2 regions of the Vibrio sp. C8 genome follow, and region 1 is predicted to be linked to the other one. Evidence: predicted binding sites of a transcription regulator. Region 1 holds the regulator's gene; the other holds the start of a gene.
The links. The regulator CRP, encoded in region 1, controls carbon source genes, mostly activating them, when cyclic AMP is high. The targets are predictions, from matches to a motif close to TGTGANNNNNNTCACA.
Positions count from the first base shown of each region.

Region 2: ACRQQK_RS13000 (glycogen/starch/alpha-glucan phosphorylase) is a predicted target of CRP. The motif match lies at 1,832-1,847, and genes of this name have one in related genera.

Region 1 covers NZ_JBPAOE010000033.1:102,843-117,750, forward strand. Annotated here, with positions in the region: gene ACRQQK_RS14750 (isoaspartyl peptidase/L-asparaginase family protein) at 1-956, opposite strand, end outside; gene slyD (peptidylprolyl isomerase) at 1,069-1,644, opposite strand; gene ACRQQK_RS14760 (YheV family putative zinc ribbon protein) at 1,743-1,943, opposite strand; gene kefB (glutathione-regulated potassium-efflux system protein KefB) at 1,973-3,778, opposite strand; gene kefG (glutathione-regulated potassium-efflux system ancillary protein KefG) at 3,771-4,349, opposite strand; gene ACRQQK_RS14775 (ABC transporter ATP-binding protein) at 4,500-6,422, shown strand; gene ACRQQK_RS14780 (TIGR02444 family protein) at 6,419-6,889, shown strand; gene ACRQQK_RS14785 (hydrolase) at 7,009-7,989, shown strand; gene ACRQQK_RS14790 (YheU family protein) at 8,084-8,293, shown strand; gene ACRQQK_RS14795 (phosphoribulokinase) at 8,389-9,258, shown strand; gene crp (cAMP-activated global transcriptional regulator CRP) at 9,502-10,134, shown strand; gene ACRQQK_RS14805 (2-oxoadipate dioxygenase/decarboxylase family protein) at 10,238-11,041, opposite strand; gene astD (succinylglutamate-semialdehyde dehydrogenase) at 11,193-12,650, opposite strand; gene astA (arginine N-succinyltransferase) at 12,671-13,690, opposite strand; gene ACRQQK_RS14820 (aspartate aminotransferase family protein) at 13,775-14,908, opposite strand, start outside.
Region 2 covers NZ_JBPAOE010000022.1:371,393-376,410, forward strand. Annotated here, with positions in the region: gene ACRQQK_RS13000 (glycogen/starch/alpha-glucan phosphorylase) at 1-1,697, opposite strand, end outside; gene malT (HTH-type transcriptional regulator MalT) at 2,229-4,937, shown strand; gene ACRQQK_RS13010 (YibL family ribosome-associated protein) at 4,996-5,018, opposite strand, start outside.

The DNA of each region.
Region 1 (14,908 bases):
TCATCTGCATATATTTTGATGAGCAGATCACCTTTAGTATCAACACTTGCTCGATACATTCCTAAGCTATTCATCGCAAAGTGAATTTCACCATTAGCATCAACCGCAATAAGGCCTCCCTCACCGCCAATTGCCTTCAAATCCCCTTGAATAATGTGTTCACAGGCGGTGTGAATATCTTCTTTTAAATAGCGCATTCTCGCCGCAACATCTGATGCGACCATTTTGCGAATGAAGAACTCGCCCATCCCCGTTGTTGATACAGCAACATTGCCATTTTCAGCAATCGTACCTGCACCTATGATTGGCGAATCACCAATGCGGCCAAACTTTTTGTTGGTGATGCCACCAGTACTTGTAGCTGCTGCTAAGTTGCCTTGCTGATCAAGCGCTACGGCGCCAACCGTGCCAAATTTTTTGTCGTCTGGATACTGTTTTTCTGTCGAGTACTTAGCTTCCGACAGTGCAAACAGGCCTTTCTCTTTCATGGACTGCAGTTGTTCATAGCGGCGTTCAGTAAAGAAGTAATCCTGCTCGGTATACTCATAACCCAAGCTAAAAGCGAACTCTTCGGCTCCTTCACCCATCAACAAAACATGGTCGCTTTTCAACATCACATCACGTGCAAGTTCAATCGGATTTTTAATATGGCGAACTCCCGTTACGGCACCTGCATCCATCTCTCGTCCATGCATCACGGAAGCATCCATCTCAACCATTTCTTTATTGGTTAATACCGAGCCTTTGCCTGCATTAAACTGGGGCGCATCTTCCAACACTTTTACAGCTGCGACCACAGCATCTAAAGCTTCGCCCCCTTGCGCAAGAATGGCATGCCCCGCTTTAACCGATTTCTCTAACGCAGCCTCGATTTCACCTTTGAGTTCATCACTCATTTGTTCACGCAAAATTGTTCCGGCACCACCATGAATCGCAATAGAAAAAGGTTGCGGCATAAAAAGTCCTTACATATTGATAAATCGAAAATAAAAAAGCGTGAACCGATTGCTCGACTCACGCTTTCTTTTATAGGGCTAGGAGCTGCTTATAGCAAGCCCACCGCACAGTTTAGTGGCAGTGACCGCCGCCACAACAACCATCTTTGTGGTCATGGTCGTGATCATGACCGTGACCACCACAACATTCGTGGTCATCGTGACCGTGGCCGCCACAGCCACCCGCTTGGTGTACGTGACCGTGCTCAAGTTCTTCAGCAGTTGCTTCACGAACTGCAACAACTTCTACATCGAAAGTCAGAGTGTGACCAGCAAGCATATGGTTACCGTCAACCACAACTTCATCACCATCAACTTCTGTAATTTCTACAGGGATTGGACCTTGGTCTGTATCCGCTAGGAAGCGCATACCTACTTCGATCTCATCAACACCTTGGAATACGTTTGCAGGAACGCGCTGAACAAGATCATCGCTGTGCTCACCGTATGCATCTTCAGGTGCGATAGTTGCAGTGAACTTGTCACCTGCTACTTTGCCTTCTAGCTCTTTTTCAAGGCCAGTGATTAGGTTGTTGTGACCATGTAGGTAATCTAGTGGTGCTTCCACTGTGGATTGGTCAACAACGATGCCATCTTCCAGTTTTACTTGGTAAGCAAGGCTTACAACCACGTTCTTTTCAATTTTCATAACGGCTCCAGGGCGGTTTTGGTGCTTTTAGACACATAAAGTCATGCCTAAAAATAATCTAATGGTGGATATTATGGGGATCGTGAGCAGAAACTCAATTATTCCGGCTTAAAAATACCGATCATTTGCTCTTGACCGTGTTCACTTTTCTCTACAGCTTTTGGTTTACGCTGTTCTGAATAATCACACTCAACGCATTCCACCAGCTCTATGTTGTTCTCTATCCACCAGCGTAAGGTATCTTGAGCTTTACAACTCGGACAACTCGCCCCTGCAATAAAGCGTTTTTTTATATTCACGTATTGGTTCCTACTACTTACTTGTTCTTTTAGTCTTTTTCCCAATAGCTACGAGACTGTTTATCACCGTCCATCTCGCGGCCAAAAATTTCTTCCAATTCTTTACGAGCTTCTTTGGCTCTTAAGTTAAGCCGTTTACCTTCATTATGTTGAGGTAGCAACTCTTTAAGCATTGCCATGTCCAACTTGCGAAAATGAGCTTCGGCTCTTTTAGCTTCATAAGGATGCATACCCAGCGAGATTAACGTTTGTCGACCAAGATCCAACGCACCTAAAAAGGTTTCGCGAGAGTAACGCTCTACACCGTGATTCATTAGTTGGTAGGCTTCAACACGGCTACGTGCACGAGCCAATATTTTCAATTTAGGGAAGTGATGTTTGCAAAGCTCAACAATTTTCACCACTTCATCAGGCGCGTCGGTACAGATAACAATTGCCTCTGCTTCATCTGCGCCCGCCGCTCGCAATAACTCAAGCTGAGTGGCGTCGCCATAGAATACTTTATATCCGTATTTGCGTAGTAATTTTATTTGGCTGGCATCACTTTCTAATACCGTAATTTTGATCTTGTTGGCATACATCAAGCGGCCAACAATTTGCCCAAAACGACCAAATCCAGCGATGATAACCCTCGGTTCTTTATCAAACACGTCCGATGCCAACTTTTCTTCATCGGAGCTATTCAAATTACGCGCAAACCAACGGCTTTGAGCCGATAGCAACAACGGCGTGGTCACCATCGACAAGCTCACCACAACGAGTAAAAAGGCAACTTGCTCTGATTTGAGTAACCCTTGACTGCTCGCTGCAGTAAAGATAACAAAAGCAAACTCACCGCCTTGGCTCAGTATTGCAGCCATTCGGCTGCGAGCTTTAGCCCGAGTACCAGAAAAACGGGCGAGCACATAAAGAAGTAAACCTTTGACTGTCACCAGAGCGATCACAGCCAGCAATATGCTTAATGGTTCAAGAGCCAACAACCCTAAATCAACCGCCATTCCGACAGAGATAAAGAACAGGCCAAGCAACAAGCCTTTGAAGGGCTCGATAGCAATTTCCAGCTCGTGACGGAACTCACTTTCGGCCAACAGCACCCCAGCTAAGAAGGTACCAAGCGCCATCGACAAACCTAATTGTTGCATCAACAGAGCGATACCAATCACCAGCAATAGCGCAGCAACGGTAAACAACTCTCGCACACCACTTAATACAATGTAGCGAAACAGAGGGCTCAGAAGGTAATGACCGCCCACTAATAAACCGACAATGCCACATAACATCCAGACGACATCAAGCCAGCTTCCGCCAGTATTACCTGCCAGTACGGGCAACAACGCCAGCATAGGAATAACAGCAATATCTTGGAATAGCAGAACAGCAAAACCGGATTGTCCCGTTTCTGTTCGAGTTAAACCTCTTTCTTCTATGACGCGTAATGCAATTGCGGTTGAAGAGAGCGCCAACCCCATGCCAATAACTAAACTACTTTGCCAGCCGATGCCCAGCAACGAAGTCAAGCTTGCAATCACGGCTGTCGTCACCACAACCTGCGCCCCACCCAGTCCCAAAATTGGCCCACGCATTTGCCACAGTTTTCTCGGATTTAGCTCTAAACCAATCAGAAACAGCAGCAAAACCACGCCAAACTCAGCAAAGTGCATAATCGCTTCAACATCGCTGATTAAGCCCAATCCCCAAGGCCCGATGATCACACCCGCTAACAGGTATCCCAATACAGAGCCCAGTCCAGCTCTTTGCGCCAAAGGAACCGCCACAACCGCCGCGGTTAGAAAAACCACCGTGCTTTGCAAAAAATCACTGCCGAATTCAGCCATGATGCCCTCCTTGCTCAGCTAACGGATCCAATAACCACTGTCTATAGGCTTCTGCGTGTTGATATCGCTCAATGTCACTAACATTGCGTGACCAATAGAGCACCATGGGTTCTATCCATTGCATACGACACAATGCCGCCGTCAGCTCAAATGGTTGTAAAATGTCTTTCAGTGGATAACGGTTATAGCCCTTCTCACCAAAAGCATCGATGTTGCCGCCAGTGGTGATGACACTGCGCCAAACTTTCCCTTGCAGCGCACTTTTGTTGCCAAAGGCGAATCCTTTTGCCAGTATTCTATCCATCCATTCTTTAAGTAATGCCGGACAGGAATACATATACAAAGGGTGCTGAAAGACAATCACATCATGCTCTAACAAGCGCTGGCGCTCAGCTTGAACATCAATGAAAAAATCTGGGTATGTGGCATAGAGATCAAGAATAGAGACGTGCTCAAGTGAAGAGATCTTTTTAATCATCACTTGGTTTGCTATGGAGTGATGTGGCTCAGGGTGAGCATAAATCACTAATATTTTAGGCTTTTGTAAAGCAGACGGCGTATCTTGTGTCATTCCTTGACGGCACTCCGTAACGTTATCAAATTGGTAACTGTTGCTTAGCATCATAACGTAAATTGCATAATGATCGACATTTATCCTCGTTGCCCCTACTATTCTGGGCGAAATCTCAACGGCAACTCTATTAATAGCTAAAACAAATTTATGATTATCTTCTCGGACATCCAACTACTACGCGGCGGAAAACCTCTGCTCGACCAAGCATCAGCAACCATCAACCCGGGTGACAAAGTCGGTTTAGTGGGTAAAAACGGCTGTGGTAAATCCACCCTATTTGCCCTCTTAAAAGACGAGTTGTCTATTGATGCTGGATCATTCAGTAAACCTGCACAGTGGGAACTCGCTTGGGTGGCACAGGAAACCCTCGCCTTAGAGCGCAGTGCTTTGGAATACGTTATCGATGGTGACCGAGAATACCGAGATTTAGAACGTCAGCTTGGTGAAGCTGAAATTGCAGACAATGGCACACTAGTCGCTGAACTGCATGGCAAAATCGAAACCATTGGCGGTTACAGCATCCGAGCTCGCGCTTCAGAACTGCTGGACGGTTTAGGCTTTAGCCAAGAACAAATGTCATGGAACCTGACGCAGTTCTCCGGTGGTTGGCGTATGCGCCTAAACCTTGCACAAGCACTGATTTGCCGCTCTGATTTGCTATTGCTCGATGAACCAACCAACCACTTAGATTTAGATGCCGTGATGTGGTTAGAGCGCTGGTTACAAAGCTATCCGGGAACTTTAATTCTGATTTCCCACGACCGAGATTTCTTAGACCCGATCATCAACCGTATCATTCATATTGAGAATCAAAAGTTGAATGAATACACGGGCAACTACTCATCGTTTGAAAATCAACGAGCGCAAAAGATGTTGCAACAACAAGCCATGTATCAGAAGCAACAAAAGCAGATGACTCACATGCAGAGCTACATCGATCGCTTCCGTTACAAAGCTTCTAAAGCTCGTCAGGCACAAAGCCGGATTAAAGCTTTAGAACGAATGGAAAAAGTGTTACCAGCACAGTTTGATAACCCATTCAGCTTTGAGTTTCGCGAACCGTCTGCACTGCCAAACCCAATTTTGATGATGGATGACGTGAGTGCGGGATACGGCGATAACCTTATCTTAGAAAAAATCCGCCTTAATCTGGTACCGGGGAGCCGTATTGGTCTGCTTGGTCGTAACGGTGCGGGTAAATCAACCTTAATTAAGTTGTTATCCAATGAACTAACTCCACAAGGTGGTGATTTATCCTACTCACAAGGGGTGAAAATTGGTTACTTCGCTCAGCATCAACTTGAAACTCTTCATCCAGAAGAGACTCCTTTGCAACACATGATGCAAATCGCGCCAGAGAAAAACGAATTAGAACTGCGCAACTATCTGGGTAGTTTCGGCTTTAATGGCGATAAAGCACTGGAAAAAATTGGTCCCTTCTCTGGCGGTGAAAAAGCGCGCCTAGTGTTGGCACTGATTGTGTGGCAAAAACCAAACCTACTATTACTTGATGAACCAACCAACCACCTAGACTTGGATATGCGCCAAGCCCTGACTCTTGCATTGCAAAGTTTCGAAGGCGCAATGGTAATCGTCAGCCACGACCGCTACCTACTGCGTGCAACAACCGATGATTTGTACTTAGTTCATGACCGCCAAGTGGCACCGTTTGATGGTGATTTAACGGATTACTACAAGTGGCTTCAAGACCAACAAAAAGCAGAACGTAAAGAACTACAAGCTCAAACTGCACCGAAAGACAATGCTAACAGTGCTGCCGCCAAGAAAGATCAAAAACGCCGTGAAGCAGAACTTCGCAAGCTGACTGCGCCAATTCGCAAAAAGCTGACACAACTCGAAGCAAAAATGGATAAGTTGAACGAAATTGTCGCGGACTCTGAACAACAATTATCGGAGTCCTCACTGTATGATGCAGAAAACAAAGCTAAACTTAACCAAGTTCTCTCTACTCAAGCTCAAGCAAAATCCGAACTCGAAGAGATCGAAATGGAGTGGATGAGCGAGCAAGAGACGTTGGAAGAAATGGAACAGGAGTTCAACAGTCAATGACCCAAGAGCACGTCAGAATTTCACTCACGTTGGAACGACTATGGCAATTCAGCTTGCAGTACTACAGCGTTCGAGAAGTCAAAGAGGCGTGCTTACACCTGCAAAACCACTATAACGGCAATGTGAATTTGCTCTTGCTGCTTAAATGGCTCGATGAGCAGCAAGTCGCGTTTCTTGAACAAGATTGGCAAACCGTACTTGAATGTATTGGACGCTCGGAAACACTACTGCATAGCTATCGCGAGTTACGCCGTAAATTAAAAGCTACTCTGCCAGACACCTTATATCGCGAAGCGCTGCAATTTGAATTGCAGTTAGAAAAACAGCAACAGTCTGACTTAGTGGACTGCATCAATAGTCTGACTTTAATGAACAATGAAGACGCCCCTCTTACCCAACGTTACTGCCGACAACTCGGTGCCGAAAACCTCGCTAAACAGTTTGCCAAACCAGCACCCAGAAACTGAACCTTCCCGCTTATTTAATTGGGTATATACTCAATATAAACAGACCACTTTAAGTTGCAGTCACCAAAACTGCAGCATTAACTTAGCAAAAACAATTATATTAATTTGATGGTTGGACGATGACTCAGTTTGTTGCCGCTACAGGCTTGAAGAACCCACATTTACAGACATTAGTCCCGCGCTTTATACGTAAGAAGGCGCTGTTTGAACCTGTCTGGCAGACACTCAATACACCTGATGGTGATTTTCTCGACTTAGCGTGGAGTGAAGAACCACATAGTGAAAACGCAGCGAAAAAGCCCATTTTCATTCTATTTCACGGTCTGGAAGGTTGCTTCTATAGCCCTTATGCCAATGGGTTAATGCAAGCCTTTGCCAAAGATGGCTGGTTATCGGTCATGATGCACTTCCGTGGTTGCAGCGGTAAGCCTAATAATTTGGCTCGCGCATACCATTCCGGTGAGGTAGAAGACGCCCGTTTTGTTCTGGAATATCTAAGAGAACAGTTTCCGAATAGCACTATCGTCGCAACAGGCATTTCACTGGGTGGCAACATGCTGGTGAACTACTTGGCTGATTACAATGAAGATCCAATAGTCACAGCTGCAACGGTAGTTTCCGCCCCCTTGGATTTAGCGGCTTGCGCTCAACGCATTGAACTCGGTTTTTCAAAAATCTATCGCCGCTATCTAGTTTCATCACTTAAAAACAGTGCCATGAAAAAGCATCATCTGCTCAAAGGTGAACTAGGGCTTTCCTACCAGAGCATTAAACGCGTTACTCACCTCAGTGATTTCGATGACCTAATCACAGCACCACTGCATGGATTTAAAAACTCGCAAGACTACTACGAGAAATGCTCTGGCATTAACAAACTACAGCAAATTAAAGTACCCACTCAGATCATTCACGCTAAAGACGACCCATTTATGAATGATTCTGTGATTCCCAAATTTATCCTACCTGACAACATCGACTATCGCTTGTTTGAACAAGGCGGACACGTTGGCTTTGTATCCGGAAGCATCCTAAAACCAGAATTTTGGTTGGAAAAAGCGTTGCCTGCTTATTATGAAAGCTTGAAAGACGCTCAAGATTAAGCATGCGCCAGCAATGAAGAAATTCACACGCCAGTTAATAGACTGGCATGCGTTATATTAACGAAACTACATTAAGTAGAATTACGAGCAAGTTATGATTGTACCTTGGCAAGATATTGCACCAGAAACATTGGAAAACCTCATCACTGAATTCGTGCTCAGAGAAGGCACAGATTATGGTGAAGTTGAAGTTTCTCTGGCGCATAAAATCGACCAAATCAAAGCATTACTAAGAAGCGGTGATGCGATGATTGTTTATTCTGAATTACACGAAAGTGTTGATATCAAAGTTAATAATCGATAATCAGTGACAATTGAGATTCCATGTTATAGTGGCTTCAACTTGGGCGATGATGATATTTCAGCGCCTTATTTTAGGATTTTTAGACAAGGTTAGTCATGTCAGCAAAACACCCAATTATTGCCGTAACCGGTTCATCAGGTGCAGGCACTACTACAACGTCAGAAGCATTCCGTAAAATGTTCAATATGATGAGTGTTAAACCCGCTTGGGTTGAAGGTGATAGCTTTCACCGTTTCACTCGTCCAGAAATGGATATTGAAATCCGCAAGGCCCGAGAGCAGGGTCGTCATATCAGCTACTTCGGTCCAGAAGCCAACGACTTTGGCGCTTTGAGCGAATTTTTCCGTCAATACGGAAAAGCAGGTACAGGCCAAATCCGACGCTATCTGCATACCTTTGACGAGGCAGTTCCCTACAATCAAATGCCCGGAACATTTACTCCATGGCAAGAGCTTCCAACCAGTACAGACGTACTCTTCTATGAAGGGTTACATGGCGGTGTGGTAGATGGTGAGGTTAATGTGGCGCAGCATGTCGATTTCCTGATTGGCATGGTACCTATTGTTAACCTTGAATGGATTCAAAAGTACGTCCGTGATACTCGCGATCGGGGACACTCGCGCGAAGCCGTGATGGATTCTATCGTCCGCTCAATGGATGACTATCTCAATTACATCACACCACAATTTTCACGCACGCATATTAACTTTCAACGAGTTCCAACTGTAGACACATCCAACCCACTGAATGCCAAAGGCATCCCTAGTCTGGACGAAAGTTTTGTAGTCATTCGCCTACGTGGCATTAAAAATGTCGACTTCCCATATCTACTTGCAATGATCGATGGCTCTTTTATGTCCCGCCATAACACCATTGTGGTTCCGGGAGGAAAAATGAGTTTTGCTATGGAATTAATCGTAAGACCAATCCTACAGCAACTTATTGAAACGGGGAAAATTGGCTAATCGAAACAAGGTTTATGCGTTTAGTTCCGATACCGTGACCATGTGCACATTTTTGCGTAAAAAATCAAGGTATGGACACGATTAAAATCAAGAAAATGTCGCTGAAAAAGGATACTATTCTTAACCGAAACACAAGATAGCTTGCAGCGACCATAAAGTCCTCTTATTCTAGTAAACCTATTTTAAGCTTTGCTAAATAATATGGATAGCAGCAAGCGTACCCTGCAGAGGAAGTGAGATATTATGGTTCTAGGTAAACCTCAAACCGACCCAACATTAGAGTGGTTTCTTTCACATTGTCACATTCATAAGTACCCTTCAAAAAGCACGCTGATTCACGCGGGCGAGAAAGCAGAAACTTTGTACTACATTGTTAAAGGTTCTGTTGCGGTACTGATTAAAGATGAAGAAGGAAAGGAAATGATCCTTTCTTACCTAAACCAAGGTGATTTCATCGGTGAACTTGGCTTGTTTGAAGAAGGTCAAGAGCGTACAGCATGGGTTCGAGCTAAATCTCCATGTGAAGTTGCAGAGATTTCATTTAAGAAGTTCCGCCAGCTTATCCAAGTTAACCCAGATATTTTAATGCGTCTTTCTGGTCAAATGGCTCGTCGTCTACAAGTAACAAGCCAGAAAGTTGGTGACCTTGCGTTCCTAGACGTAACAGGCCGCATTGCACAAACGCTTCTTAACCTAGCGAAACAGCCTGACGCAATGACTCACCCAGACGGCATGCAGATCAAGATTACTCGTCAAGAAATCGGTCAAATCGTTGGCTGTTCTCGTGAGACAGTAGGTCGTATTCTGAAGATGCTTGAAGAGCAGAACCTAATTTCAGCTCACGGTAAGACTATCGTTGTGTACGGAACTCGTTAATAGCTAACGCTATTACACAAAATTCAAAAGCCACCTTCTGGTGGCTTTTCTTTTTGCGGCTCTATTAACGAATGCATAAAGCTCGGTAAGTTATCTCTCTCTACTAAGCAAGAGATTTACTATCGGTACTCTCGAAAATCTTATCTGCAGATGCAGCTACGAAGCCTGTATATAGCTCTCCGTTTGCCATTGGATAACGCTTAGCAAACTCGTAGAAGCCACCAGGTACCGTTTCAGTACCATCACTGAATACTACTGGAACTTTATCTGCCATAGTTGAAGACTGCTCAAGCAGTACTTCTGGTGTTCCTTTCACTTCACCGCCCGATTCATTGATAGTAAAACCTGCGCCACGTAAATGGTCATTCACTTGTTTTACTTCTGTAAATGCCTTGAGCTGGTTTACGTTAACCGTAAAGTGGTTCGCTCCATAACCATGGGCCGCTAACCAAGAAGCGTACTCGCTCTCTTCTGCTAGCAACTGGTAATCAGCAAAGCTAATGTCCCACAAACGACCACCATAAAGGAATGCATCACCTTCGAGCTTAGTTGCATCGACTTGCTCAACCAACTTCGCAACGATCTCTTGTAGCTGTGGTGAACACTCTTCAACTTTCAGTTCACTGATGAATACTTTTGGCTGAAGAGGATCCGGATGTTCAAAGTGTTTTGCAACCAGTTTTTTGCTTTCAAAAACATAGTCACCACAATCTTTGTATCCGAGGGCTAAGAAAGGTTTTGCTAACGTCGCCAAACCTAGCGGCGCAACATTAAATGTGCGCAAAGCAATATGGTCATTGATTAGCGCTTCACCTTCTTCTAACAGGCGATGAACTTTATCTGCAGAAGGGCAAAGGCGAGTGATGTAATCATTCCACAATGATTGAAACAGAACTTCTGGTGTCATATTGCCTCCTTGGCTTCATGAACACGACGTATTGGATTGGAAAAAGAGGTTACATAAAGCAGATTACTACTGTTTATCGAGTTTAAGTCGTTATTGATTTTCAGTTTTAGACAAACAGGCTTCACCTTTCGATGAAGCCTGAATAACTTTGTTATAGCTCAACACCTGGGCTTAGTGTCGCCGGAAGCTCGGTTGCAGAACCTTCCATCGACGCCATTGGGTATGCACAGTAGTCCGCAGCGTAGAATGCACTTGGACGTAAGTTACCCGAAGCACCTGGACCACCAAATGGAGCATCACCACTTGCACCCGTTAGCTGACGGTTACGGTTCACGATACCGGCACGAATATGGTCAACAAAGTATTCCCACTCCGCATCTTCTGTTGTCACTAAGCCAGCAGAGAGACCAAAGCGAGTATCGTTAGCCAGCTCAACCGCTTGCTCTAGAGTTTGGTAGCGCACCAATTGCAGTAGTGGGCCGAAGTACTCTTCATCAGGAAGCTCTGCGATAGCAGTAACATCAACAATACCCGGAGATACAAATGCAGCACCTTTACTTTGCGCTTCAACAAGGCTGTTACCGCCTAAAGATTGTAGGTTGGCTTGGGCATTAAGAATGAAGTCCGCCGCCGCTTTAGAGATTTGAGGCCCCATAAATGGTGCTGGCTCAGCAAATGGCTGATCCATGCGCAGCTTCTTCGTCGCTTCAACTAAGCGAGCAACCAGTTCATCACCTTTCGCACCAACAGGAACGTACAGACGGCGTGCACAAGTACAACGTTGACCAGCACTGATAAATGCAGACTGAATAATGGTGTAAACCGTTGCGTTCAAATCACCAAAGTTCTCAGAAATCACCATTGGGTTATTGCCACCCATTTCTAGCGCCAGCATCTTGTCTGGCTGGCCAGCAAACTGGCGATGAAGAATGTGGCCCGTGTTGGCACTACCCGTAAACAATAGACCATCAATCCCTTTAGACTGAGCCAGAGCAATACCTGTCTCTTTGCCGCCCTGAACTAGGTTGATAACGCCTGCTGGTAGACCAGCGGCTTCCCAGAGCTTCATAGTGACTTCTGCCGTCCATGGTGTTTGCTCTGACGGTTTGAACACAACGGTATTACCCGCAAGAAGAGCAGGAACAATGTGCCCATTCGGTAAGTGGCCTGGGAAGTTGTAAGGACCAAACACGGCCATAACACCCAGTGGGCGGTGACGAAGTACAATTTGGTTGCCCGAAGCTTCACGCACGGTTTCACCAGTGCGGTCATGGTACGCACGAATAGAGATAGCAATTTTACCGGCCATCGCTGCCGCTTCAGTGCGAGTTTCCCAAATAGGTTTACCCGTTTCTTTCGCGATCACTTCTGCAATTTGCTCGCTGTTCTCTTTAATTTTTTCAGCAAAAGCGACAACCACTTTTTCACGCTCTGCGTAAGGCAGTTTTTTCCAGCTAACAAATGCATTGCGAGCAGAAACAACGGCTTCTTCTACTTGCTCTTGTGTTGCACTTTGACCTTTCCAAATGACCTCATTGTTATAAGGGCTTAAAGATGAAAGTATTTCACCTTTGCCTTCTAACCATTGTCCTGCGATCCACTGAGTCATGATGTGTTCCTTAAATACTTTTACTGAGCCAAAATTCGAATAAAGTCGCCATTATCTACTTTTAGTGCATTCGCTACTTTTGGAGAGATAATTGCGCTGCCGTTTTCACGGTTGAATGCTGCTTTTGCGGCGGTCGCTCGAAAGTTTTCAAACGATGTATTACAGATTAAAAAGTCTTGCGAGCTTGAGTGTTCAGCAATAATGACTTTCACTCGAACTGAGTTGCGTACTGAATCGATATTGTTGATATCACACTCCACGCTTGGGCCCGCATCAAAGATGTCGACATAATTGCGACAGGTAAACCCTTCCTTCTCCAGTAACTTAAGAGCAGGTCGTGTCTTTTCATGCACCTGACCAATTACTTGCTGTGCTTCTTTGCTGAGCAAGTTGATATATATCGGCAGCTTAGGCATCAAATCGGCAATAAAGCCTTTCTTGCCAATGCCAGTAAGATAATCAGCCATGGTGAAATCAATTGAGAAAAAATGTTCTTGCAGCCATTGCCAAAATGGTGAGTTGCCATCTTCATCCGAGACGCCACGCATCTCAGCAAAAATGGTCTTAGAGAATCGATGTGGGTGTTCAGCCATCATCAAAAATCGGCATTTAGACATTAGTCTGCCGTTGAGACCTTGACGAAATTCAGGGCGCAAAAACAGTGTGCAGATCTCCGAACAACCAGTGTAGTTATTACCAAAAGTCAGTAACTTAACCACATTGTTTACATTCAGCTTTGGTGATGAGTGCACTATGGTGCTGATGTGATAGGAATAAAACGGAACATCCCAACCGACAGCGGCTTCAATTCCTGTTGTGCCAGCCACTTCACCCGTTTCTGAATCAAAACCGACCATCAAGTAACCTTCATCCGATGGTGAAGTAACATCTGGTTTAGTAAAGCTGTATTCAGAGTGTTTTATACGGTTGGTTAACAGTTCTTCGTTAACCGGTAATGAAGTGAAACCATGACCAGATTCAACAGCACAGGTGTGCAACGCGTCGTAATCCGACATAGCAATTGGGCGAACAACTAGCATCAATACTTCCCTCCAGATGCATTTGGGGCCTAATCATTAGGCCCCAGTAGGCTCACAAAATAGAGTGAGCCTAATAGCTTAGTTTTACATAAGTGATGCGATTGCTTTATCCAAACGCGCTAAGCCTTCTTCAATTTCTTCTTTTTCGATAATGAGTGATGGTGTCATACGTACCACGTTTGCACCTGCCATCAGAATCATCAGACCTTCTTTACCAGCGGCAACAAGAATGTCACGCGCACGTCCTTGCCACTCTTCAGTCAGAGCTGCACCAAGCAGTAAACCTTTACCACGGACTTCAGAGAACACATTGTATTTCGCATTGATCTTCTCTAAACCTTCACGGAAAAGAGCTTCACGCTCGATAACACCCGCTAGAGTTTCAGGCTGGCTAATAATGTCTACAACTGCTTCTGCTACTGCGCAAGCCAATGGGTTGCCACCGTAGGTAGAACCGTGTGTACCTGGTTTCAAGTGCTCTGCCAGTTCAGTGGTCGTTAGCATTGCGCCGATAGGAAAACCACCGCCTAGAGACTTAGCAGTGCTCAAAATATCAGGAGTAATGCCTAGTCCTTGATAAGCGAAAAAGTGACCAGTACGACCGTTGCCCGTTTGAACTTCATCGAAAATCAGTAGCGCATTGTGCTTATCACACAATTCACGAACAGTTTGAATGAACTCAGGTGTTGGAGAGACAATACCGCCTTCACCTTGGAGTGGCTCGATCATCACAGCACAAGTACGATCGGAAATGTGTGCACGCAACGCTTCAACGTTGTTGTACTCAAGGTGAGTAATATCACCCGGTTTTGGACCAAAGCCATCAGAGTAAGCCGCTTGGCCACCGACAGTAACGGTAAAGAAAGTACGACCGTGGAAACCTTGTTTAAAGGCGATGATTTCAGATTTTTCAGGGCCGAATTTATCTGCAGCATAACGACGAGCTAGTTTTAGGGCTGCTTCGTTTGCTTCTGCACCAGAGTTTGAAAAGAACACTTTTTCTGCAAAGCTGACTTGTGTCAGTTTCTTTGCCAAACGCAATGCAGGTTCATTTGTCATAACGTTACTTAGGTGCCAAAGCTTGTTGCCTTGCTCAGTCAACGCTTGAACCAACGCAGGATGACAATGACCTAAACAACTCACAGCGATACCACCAGCAAAGTCAATGTACTCTTTACCTTGTTGGTCCCATACTCGTGAGCCTTGTCCCTTAACCGG
Region 2 (5,018 bases), on a different contig from region 1:
TGCAGCATGTTTAGATGTTGACGTTTGTACTCATGCAGACGCTTGATTTGAACGTCAAAGATCGCATTGGTATCAAGTTCGATACCCATGTTCTCTTTTACCCAATCAGCTAGACGCTGTTTGTTCTCTTTCTTCACAGCCATAAACTTCTTCTGGAACTTCGCATCACCTGCGTACTGAGAAATCGACTCTAGTTGATCGAGATGTGCTGGCCACTGGTCACCAATTTTCTCAGTAATCAATGCAGACAGAGCTGGGTTACAGAATTTCAACCAACGACGAGGAGTAATACCGTTGGTAACATTCTGTAGACGACTCGGATACAACTCGTTGAACTCAGGGAACAGGTCACGTTTTACTAACTCTGAGTGCAGAGCGGCAACACCGTTTACAGCGTAAGAACCTACTACACAAAGGTTTGCCATACGCACCATGCGATGGAAGCCTTCTTCAATAATTGACAGTTTCTGTTGTTTAGAAACATCACCAGGCCATTTCGCACGAACTTCCTGCATAAAGCGATGGTTGATTTCGTAAATGATTTCCATATGACGAGGAAGTAGTCGCTGAATCAAAGACTCGCTCCAAGTTTCCAATGCTTCTGGCAACAAGGTGTGGTTGGTGTAAGCGAATGTCTTAGAACAGATGTTCCAAGCTGCTTCCCAAGATAGACCGCGCTCATCCACCAAAATACGCATCAATTCAGGAATTGCGATGGTTGGGTGAGTGTCGTTAAGCTGAATAGTCTCTTTCTTCGGTAAGTCTTCCAGCGTAAAACCAGCACCTTCATGACGACGAAGAATGTCACGTACCGATGCCGCACTGTGGAAGTACTGCTGCATCAGACGCAGTGTTTTACCTTTCTCATGGTTGTCGTTCGGGTAAAGCACTTTAGTAATGTTGCCCGCATCAATCAGTGAGTGCTGAGCTTCGAAGTAGTTACCGTTGTTAAAGCTCTCTAGTGAAAATGGTGCAATGGCACGACATTCCCAAAGGCGCAGTGGATAAACAGTATCGCTTTGGTAGCCCACAATTGGTAAATCCCAAGGCATCGCTTGCACTAACATGCCCGGAACCCATTTACGTACTTCTTTACCGTTTTCATGGGTCACTTCAACGTGGCCGTAGAAACCGATTTCTTGTTTCAGTTCAGGGCGTGCGATTTCCCAAGGGTAACCTTCGATACCACACCAAGCATCTGGCGCTTCTTTCTGATGACCTTGCTCAAAAGACTGTTTGAATAAGCCATATTCGTAGTGAAGACCGTAACCTACTGTTGGGTATTCTTGAGCAGCACATGAATCCATGAAACACGCAGCAAGACGACCAAGGCCACCGTTACCCAATGAAGGGTCGCGCTCTTCTTCCAACAAATCCGTTAAGTTTTGGCCTAATTCCGCCATCGCCTCAGAAACCTGTTCATAAAGGCCCATGCTAATCAAGTTATTACCTGTCAAACGACCAATCAGGAACTCAAGAGATAGGTAGTTCAAGCTTTTCGCATTGACGATACGTTCGTCTTGCTCTGTTTCAAGCATGTCGAACGTTGTTAATTCTGCTAGAGCATGACCCATAGCCAAATACCAAGAGCGGCTAGAAGCATGTTCAACTGTGGTCGCGTATGTCGCGGTAAGATTACGCTTTACGTTCGCTTGGAACGCTACTTTATCAAACGTTTTCTGTTGCGTAGGTTTCATCGAGAAATCTCTCTTATCAGTTCTAATTCATCTGTGCCATATCCTGCCCGTACAACAAAATGTAAACATCCTCCCAAGTTGTCATGAGTTTAGGAGGAGGAGTGAGGGCGTAGAGGGTGTAGCACTTAAGTCGGAGTGATCAATCTCTCATTGATTGTCCAATACTCGAGATTCTGAGTGATTGAGATCACAACGACTGCCTCAATAACCTTAGACGGGGTTTAAACAGCTAGGATATTCAAGCAGTGAACCTTTTGCTCATAATGTATACTTCGTCACACTAAAATTATCGTTTTTACTCAAATTACATAAAATTTCGTACAACCCACCAACCAAAAAATCGGATACCCCTAGAATTTTCTTGATCTAAATCACAAATTAGGGGCGTAGTCAGCTTAAGAATGTGAATAGTGCGAAATTCGAGAAAAGGATCAATAAACGTAGTGAAAAACTTCAAGTAACATCGTTGCCATAAAAGTGACAGAGATCTCTGTTTTCACCTCCTACTATTTGATCGAAGGGAAATCAAGAATGTGGATACCTTCTAAACTGACGCGCCCTGGGCGTCTACACAACGCCATTGTTCGCCCAAGAGTGCTGGACATTTTGCATAACGCCACTTGCTATAAGCTAGTGCTATTTCGCTCCCCTGCAGGCTATGGAAAAACCACCATGGCTGCTCAGTGGCTTGCCGATAAACCTCATGTTGGTTGGTACAGCATTGACGATAGTGACAATGATCCTTTCCGTTTCTTGAACTATTTTCTACAAGCGATCAATAAAGCAACGGATCAAAGTTGCCCGAATGCGCAAAAACTGGCGGAAAAGCGTCAGTTCTCTTCGATTCATTCACTGTTTAGTGAAGTGTTCACCGAAATGGCGCACTACCATCAAGAGTGCTATGTGGTGCTGGATGACTATCATCTTCTGTCTGATGACGAAATACATGAAGCGATGCGCTTTTTCATCAAACATATGCCAGACAACATGACCTTAGTGGTAACCAGCCGTGCAGCTCCACCTTTGGGCACGGCTAACCTTCGTGTACGCGATTTAATGATTGAAATTGGTAACGAACTGCTGGCATTCGACACCGAAGAAACCACCCGTTTCTTTAATCAGCGAGTTACCGACGGCGTAGACGACTCTACAGCAAACAGCTTACGTGATTACGTGGAAGGCTGGCCTTCAGCGTTGCAACTTATTGCGCTGCAAGCGCAATATCAAAAACGAACGCTGGAACAAAGCGTGGAGTCCGTTTCTCACTTCAATCACGCACATTTGTGGGATTACTTGGTTGAAGAAGTATTTGACCTTCTCGACAACGAAACTCGTCAATTCCTTATGCAGTGTTCAGTATTGGAACATTTCAACGATTCTTTAGTCACCGCACTGACCAAGCGTGACGATGCGTTAAGCATGATTGAATCGCTTAACCGTTTTGGCTTGTTTATCTACCCGTTAGAAGGCGAACACAACTGGTATCGCTTCCACAATTTGTTTGGTGAATTCCTTGCTCACCAGCGTCTAGCGCGCATTCCACAGCAAGAGCACGATTTACACCGCGAAGCTTCACTGGCTTGGTTAGAAATGTCTAACCCGCACCAAGCTTTGCGTCATGCCAAAATCGCTCAGGATACCGATTTACTCGCCACTATTTTAAGCAAACACGGCTGGAGCATGTTCAACCAAGGCGAATTGGAGATGTTGGAGTCTTCAATCAACCAGCTTTCTTCTAATCAGCTTTATAGCGAACCTAAGCTCTGCATGCTTCAAGCTTGGCTCGCTCAAAGTCAGCACAGATACAACGATGTCGGTGCCCTGCTTTCGAAAGCTGATGAAGAGATGGCAAAGCTTAATGTGGAATTGTCGAGCAAAGAGCAAGGTGAATTCAACGCATTACGCGCTCAGGTTGCGATTAACCAAAACGAGCCGGAAAAAGCTTTAGAGCTCGCTGAATTGGCGTTAAGCCAGCTCGATAACACCATCTATCGCAGCCGAATTGTAGCAACGTCCGTTGTGGGTGAAGTTAACCACGTATTAGGTCAACTCAGCCGTGCTCTACCTATGATGCAGCAGACCGAGAAATTGGCTCGCCAGTATCAGGTTTATCATCAGGCGCTTTGGGCATTATTGCAGCAAAGCGAGATTCTGATTGCTCAAGGTTATGTTCAAGCCGCTTATGAGGTTCAGGATAATGCATTCAAACTGATTGAAGAACATCAACTTCACCAGCTTCCGTTGCATGAATTTTTGTTACGAGTACGAGCACAAATTCTCTGGTGTTGGAACCGTTTGGATGAAGCCGAAGAGTGCGCCTACAAAGGTTTGGACGTTCTCGGCAATCACTCACCAAGCAAACATCTGCACAGTTATTCTATGTTGGCGCGTATCTCAGTTGGCCGTGGTGAACTAGACAAAGCGAGCCGCTTCATTGAGCAGATTCTGCACCTGATGAAGCAATCTAGTTACCATGTTGACTGGACGGCGAACGCATCGCTTTCATTGCTACTTTACTGGCAAGCTCGCGGTGATATGGATTCGATTCAGAATTGGCTGAATACTTCTATTCGCCCAGAGAGAGCGTGTAACCACTTTTCGCAACTGCAATGGCGCAACATTGCCCGTGCTCAAATTAACTTAGACATGATGGAAGAAGCCCAACAAACGTTGGAATTCATGCAAGAAGAAGCGAAGAAGTATCAGTTAATTACCGATATCAACCGTAATCTGATTGTTGAGTCGATTCTGGCAACTACTCTTGGCAAAGAAGAGGAAGCACGGGATAAGCTGAAGCAAGCGTTAGCACTCACTAACCAAACCGGTATGATTGGCAACTTTCTGATCGACGGTGCCAAAGTGGGTCATGTGTTAGAGAAACTGATTCAACGCGGTGAGCTGGGCGATTTAGAACGCCACCGTGCGCAACAGTTAATGAAAGAGATTTCTACGACCCAACGCAGCCGGTCGGTTCATTTTGATGAAGAGTTCGTAGAGAAACTGATCAATCACCCAAATATTCCGGAGTTAGTACGTACTAGCCCGCTAACCCAACGTGAATGGCAAGTGTTAGGTTTGATCTATTCCGGTTTCAGCAATGAACAAATTGCACAGGAGTTGGATGTGGCAGGAACAACCATCAAAACTCACATTCGCAATCTGTATCAGAAACTCAATATTGCCAACCGCAAAGAAGCGGTTCACACCGCAGAGAATCTGTTGCAGTTGATGGGGTATTGATTCATGTAAAACGCAAAGAGCCAGCAAATGCTGGCTCTTTTTATATTCTTTCTAAAAGTTAGAAAGGTTTTGGCGCGAAAC